One region of the Paenibacillus naphthalenovorans genome, then DNA from elsewhere that is predicted to be linked to it. Evidence: riboswitches for the same ligand, from Rfam matches in the RefSeq annotation. Region 1 holds a riboswitch; the other holds the start of a gene.
The links. A riboswitch is a leader RNA that binds a small molecule or an ion and turns the genes downstream of it on or off. The one in region 1 is predicted to bind cyclic di-AMP.
Positions count from the first base shown of each region.

Region 2: another riboswitch for cyclic di-AMP. It lies ahead of IJ22_RS15010 (TrkH family potassium uptake protein); the one in region 1 lies ahead of IJ22_RS07525 (APC family permease).

Region 1 covers NZ_CP013652.1:1,561,121-1,564,228, reverse strand. The annotation lists gene IJ22_RS07530 (DUF445 domain-containing protein) at 1-168, opposite strand, end outside; gene IJ22_RS07525 (APC family permease) at 186-2,003, opposite strand; cyclic di-AMP (ydaO/yuaA leader) riboswitch at 2,211-2,378, opposite strand; gene IJ22_RS07520 (cysteine hydrolase family protein) at 2,692-3,108, shown strand, end outside.
Region 2 covers NZ_CP013652.1:3,059,310-3,062,417, forward strand. The annotation lists gene IJ22_RS15005 (potassium channel family protein) at 1-284, opposite strand, end outside; gene IJ22_RS15010 (TrkH family potassium uptake protein) at 298-1,650, opposite strand; cyclic di-AMP (ydaO/yuaA leader) riboswitch at 1,715-1,853, opposite strand; gene IJ22_RS15015 (CPBP family intramembrane glutamic endopeptidase) at 2,082-3,108, shown strand, end outside.

The DNA.
Region 1 (3,108 bases):
ACGGAAAAGAGCGGTCACGGCAAACCAATCCGCAATGCCGCCGACCAAACCGGCTTCAAAGCCGCCTTTCAACAGAGCAACCAAAGGAGTCTCCTGAAGAAATAAAGTGATTAAAAAGCCGCCGGTCATAAAGGCCAATGACAGTCCGGCCAAATATCTTGAGTTCATCTGCGGCCTCCTTCCGGTTATTTATGGAGATGGTAAGGCACTGTAGCGATCACGACGTCTTTATGATTGAATAAGTAAGCCCTTAACAGTAACCCGGTCTGATTATGGAGGAAATAATGCCACCAATGCCTGGTAATGAATTGCGGAATTAATATGGTAATATGATCCGTTTCCGACGTTTTCCACTCCACCGTTTCAATGAATCTCATTAACGGCCTGATGATGCTTCGGTAGCTTGAACGGAGCGTAATCAGCCGGACGCCCGGGTTCCATTCTTCCCATTTCTTCTCCATCCGTGCGATATCCTCATCGTCAAATCCGACATATACGGCGACAACATGATTGGTTAGAGACTTGGCATAGCTGAGCGAATTCATAACCACCCGGGTAATGCCGGCTACGGGAACGACGATCGTGCTGCCTTTTATCACTGGTTTTTCCTCATCCATGTCGATTCGCAGTTCGTCCGCTATGTTCAGGTAGTGCCGGTGAATTTGGAAGAAGAGGAAAATGACAATCGGCAAAAAGATAAAGATCATCCATACTTGATTGAACTTGGTCAAAATGAAGATCAGCGTAATCGCCAGCGTCGTGAACATCCCGATCGTGTTGACAATGAAGCGGATCAGCCAGCCCGCCGGCCTCAGCTTTACCCAACGGACCATCATCCCCAGTTGGGATAAGGTGAAAGGAATAAACACCCCTACGGCATAAAGCGGAATCAGGTTCTCCGTATGTCCTTGGAAAAGAATAACAAGCAATGCCGACAATACACCTAAGAAGATAATGCCGTTAGAAAAACCGAGCCGGTCGCCGCGCACCATAAACATATGCGGCATGTATTTGTCTTTGGCCAGCATAAAGGCAAGCAGCGGGAATGCGGAATACGCTGTATTTGCCGCCAAAAACAGAATCAAAGCGGTGGTGCCTTGGATGAAATAGTAAAGGATGCCCCGGCCGAATGTGTTTGCCGCAATTTGGGATACGACCGTTTCTTTTGGAGCCGGCGTGATTCCATACCAATAGGCAAGTAAACTGATACCGATAAACATGGCACCTAGAATCGTGCCCATCATCATTAGCGTAGCGGCTGCATTGCGCTCAGCCGGTTGTTTAAAGTTTGGAATGGCATTGGATACGGCTTCTACTCCGGTTAGCGCGGAACACCCTGAACTGAAAGCCTTCAATAGGAGGAACCAACTGATGTTCGAAACGGCTGTGCCCAGTTCAGGCACTTCGGCGTGTCCCCCGCCCGATATATATTTGATGACTCCCGAAATGATAAGAACAAAAATGGCGAAGACAAACAAATAAACGGGCAGTGCTAAAACGGATGCAGACTCCGTAATTCCTCGCAAGTTCATGATGGTAAGAAACAGGATCATCGTCAACGCAATAAGGACCCGGTGTTCATGCAAGGATGGAAATGCCGAGGTAATGGCATCCGTCCCGGCCGAGGAACTGACAGCAACAGTCAGGATATAATCCACCAACAGCGAGCCTCCGGCCATCAAACCGATGGAGACGCCCAAATTGTCTTTGGCTACGACATAAGCTCCTCCCCCTTTGGGGTAAGCAAAAATCGTCTGCCGGTAAGAAAAAATGAGAACCGTCAGCAATCCGAGAACGGCTATGGAAATGGGGATCGAATACCATATTGCGGCAAAGCCTGCAGCCATCAATATGATCAAAATTTGTTCGGTACCGTAAGCAACAGAAGATAATGCGTCTGAAGAAAGTACCGCAAGCGCCTTAAACTTGCTTAGTTTTTCTTCTTCAATCTCGGTTGACTTCATAGGCCGGCCGATTAATAATCGTTTTATTTTATTTAGCATACTGTTCCCGCCCTCATTATTTATTAAGGAGTTTTGTAAACAAGATCATCACAACAAAAAAACCCTTAAATCTCCAGGAAGAAACTTTACTTATGGTTTCCAAATGTGTTGTTAATCAATCATCCTCCAACCTATCCCGTTTTTAGACAACAAAAAAACACAGAGGCTTGAGCTCTGTGTTTGCCTATCAGCAGACAGCACGTTCAACTCCTCTCTCATACAACGCTTACGAGGTTAGCTGTCGGATTCGGGCTATGAGAGCAGCCCTACGTGCGGAATAAACATGTTCCTGCACGATTCACCCCATGGACATCCAAATATATGTCCTTATTGGTTCCCCCGTTTTCCTGTTTGGAAATTCAGCAAGGTGATATGTTCAATGGTTGAATCTTACACCTTACAGGACAACATTGCAAAGCAAGAAATCGGATAAAACCTTTGCTAGATATGAATTGCTTTGTAAATGAGACGCTTTTATAGATCGCTTTCTTTGTTTTACTTCAAATTTCATGGATTTTCTTTATATTTCAGGATTTTTGCGTTTGCGGGCTGTTGCGGATGCTTGAAAACCAATGGATTGGAGTTGTTTTCCCATTCCTTTTTGTTCCCAGCTGAATTTGAATAAGCCATGGAATAAAGCACATAATAGGGTGCGTATACCAAGTATACCCATGAAAGGGGAATCCTCATGAGAAAAATACTGCAGTGTTCCTTTGTGTTTTCGTTTCTTGTCTTTGTTGATCTTTATGGTGTTGCAGCAGCACAAACCGCACCATTTTCATCGCCGGGAATGCAGGTGGATCAAAGCCATACCGCTTTGGTGATCACAGATCCGCAAAATGACTTTTTAAGCCCGAAAGGTGCAGCATGGAATTTAGTGAAAGACAGCGTTGCTGAAAATCACACGATTGAGAACATTGAATTATTATTAAAAACAGCAAAAAAGAATAAGTTTAAAGTATTTGTGTCCCCTCATTACTATTATCCCTATGACCAAAAATGGTTATTTGGGGGTGCTATGGAACATGTGATGCACGATATCAAAATGTATCAGCGAAAAGGTCCATTATCGCTTGAAGGCTTTCAAGGTTCGGGTGCCGACTTT
Region 2 (3,108 bases), 1.5 Mb from region 1:
TTGACCCCAATGTCCTTTAATAGAATCGCAGTAAGAATGCTCGCTTGAATATCGTTGCCGATCGCCACCACCACGCAATCGAAATTCCGGATGCCCAGCGATCGGATCACCTCTTCTTCCGTCGAGTCCGCTACCACCACGTGCGTCAGCTTGTCGCTCATCTCCTCCACCGCTTCTTCGTCCACATCGATGCCAAGCACCTCATAGCCCAGTTTCAGAAGCTCCTCGGCAAGACTTGAACCGAATCGTCCTAATCCAATGACTGCGTATTGAGTGTTTTTCATCCATTCGTTTCCCCTAACCAATCGTAATTTTGCCTTCCGGATATCTGTACAATTCCTTCTCCGCCTTCGGACCCAGTGCATAAGCCAATGTCAGCGGACCCAGACGTCCGGTAAACATAGTAAACGCGATAAGGATCTTGCCGAGATCCGACAAATCCGGTGTTAACCCCATCGACAAGCCAACCGTGCCAAAGGCCGATGTCACTTCAAACAAAATCATCAGGAACGCATGATCCTCCGTTGTAGAAAGAATCATCGTGATCGTGACGACCAGCGCCAAAGCGACCATCGTAATCGTAACGGCCTTCAGAATCCTTTCTTTGCCTAACCGGTGACGGAAGAGTACAATGTCTTCCTTCCCGCGGACCATCGCGATCATCGCGCCAACCAGCGTGGTAAAGGTCGTCGTTTTGATCCCTCCGCCTGTAGAGCCGGGAGAAGCACCGATGAACATCAGAATGATGATAAAAAACTGCGTCGCCTGCCTAAGCCCGGCAATATCAAGCGTATTGGCTCCAGCTGTCCGCGGTGTAACGGATTGAAACAGTGAGGCGAGTATTTTGCCGGACCAGTCGAGCGGTCCAAGCGTTCTGGAATTCGTAAATTCGAAGATAAATATAATCAACGCCCCGATTCCGATCAAAAAACCGGTAGCGCTTAGCACCACTTTGGTATGAAGCGTCAGCTTTTGGTTCCTTCTATAATCCATGAGGTCCGACAGAACGACGAAACCGATTCCACCCAAAATGATGAGTCCCATCGAAACCGCGTTGATCACCGGATCAGCTGCATAAGCCGTCAAGCTGCTGAATTTTCCCGTTACCGGCCCGAAAATATCGAAACCGGCATTGTTGAAGAAGGAGACGGCATGAAAAATACCATAATAAGCCGCTTTGCCGGGACCCAAATCAACCGACCATCGAACAGCGAAAATAACGGCAGCCGTAAACTCAATCGTGAGCGAATAAATCATCACCTTACGGATTAACCGCACAATGCCTTCAAGACTGTTCTGGTTCAGTGCTTCTTGCAAAATAAGCTTTTCTTTAAGTGAGATGCGCTTTTTCAGGGCAAATGCGAATAAGGTAGCCATGGTCATAAACCCGAGCCCGCCGACCTGGATCAATAGCATGATAACCATCTGGCCGAACAGGGTAAAATAAGTGCCCGTATCCACAACGACAAGTCCGGTTACACAGGCTGCCGATGTCGCCGTGAATAAAGCATCCAGGAAACGCATCGGTACACCGCTGGCCGAGGCCGCGGGAAGCGACAACAGCATGGAGCCGATCAAGATCATAACAGCAAAACCGATGACCAAAATTTGCGGAGGCGTGAGCTCGACTTTCCTGGCAATGGTTTTCATGAATGCACCCCTATTTGACGTTTCAGGCAACAAAAAAGACACTGGAAACCCAATGTCAATTTAAGGTTCCTGTAATTCAAGCCTACGAGGTTAGCTGTCGGATTCGGATGTACAGGCACCCTATCAGCGGATTGTATCCGCTGAATTCACCCCTAAACTCATGGTTCCCCCGTTTTCCTTTAGAAATTCGGCTCGCTATTCAATTGATATGAATTATAATCCTCTTTTCATTGAAGTACAAAGCCTTGTTTCACCTGAATGCACCGGATTTCGCAAAATTACGACATATGTAAGCGTTTTTATAGGTGTGGCGCTTCGCTTTGCTGAATATTGCCTCACGTAGCTCTTGTTATCATTGGATTTGCTTATGGAATGTATGCTACCTTAAAAGAATAGACTGTTATTATCCCATATCTGCTAAGGAGCATTTCATGCCGAAACGACGATTCGAACCTCCACTGCTGCTTCTGGCCGTCCTTGGCCTGATGCTGTACCTGGGCGTTACGTTTGCCTCCGCCTATTTGGACAAGACTCGCCTCCCTAAAGACGATGCCGAAGACCTTCCCGTCGTTACAAAGCAGCAAGCGGCGAATGCTGCGATGAGCTTTGTCCGCAACCGCTTTGCGATAGGACCAGGCGCACAAGCCCATACCTTGTACCAATCTTACCCGGTAAGAAACGGCTATTTGCTAAAGGAGCAGCTGTACGATCAATACAAGAAAAAATATGAAGGACGATTTCCCCTCGAATATTTTGAGGTGGAGATTAACGACATCGAAAAGGGCGCAACGTACTATGTGGCGGTGAATTATAAAACCTTGGCCATATTCGGATTCTCGATGAGCCGGACCGCAACCGCCAGAAGCGAATCCGTAAGCTCTCCGGATGCCGGCCTCCTGAAGACGGCGAATACCGCCATTCGGGAGATGGGCTATGACCCCGCGGAATTTGCATTGACGGGCGAATCCGGGCGGGCCGGGAACGGAAGTCTCATCTTCCGTAGCAAGACGGAGCGAATAGGCGAAGCCCCGCTGGAGCTTCACCTGAAAGTGTCCGGCAGCCGGGTCACTGCGTTTGTGCCGGTATTTACGGTTCCGGATGCGTTCATGGCCTGGCAGGAAGCGCAGGATCGCCGTTCCGCTTTAATGACGCGGATCAGTATCGGAATCTCGCTTGTGATGACACTCGCGGCGCTGATCCTAGTTGTGCGGCGGCGGCGTGACATCCGCTATGCGCGCGGTGCGCTGCTCACGTTTTTCTTCGTGGCGATTTATATCGTCAACAATTTTAATATGATCCCTGCGTTCCGAACGATGCACGGAAGCGGACCTTCCTGGCCAGTAGCCCTGTTTTACTTATGGTTCACCAATATTGTTGTCGGACTGATGGCCCTTTCGACGTATTTGGCCTTGAGTGCGGGGCGGCGGCTCTGGCTCGACCGCGGATGGAATCCCTGGC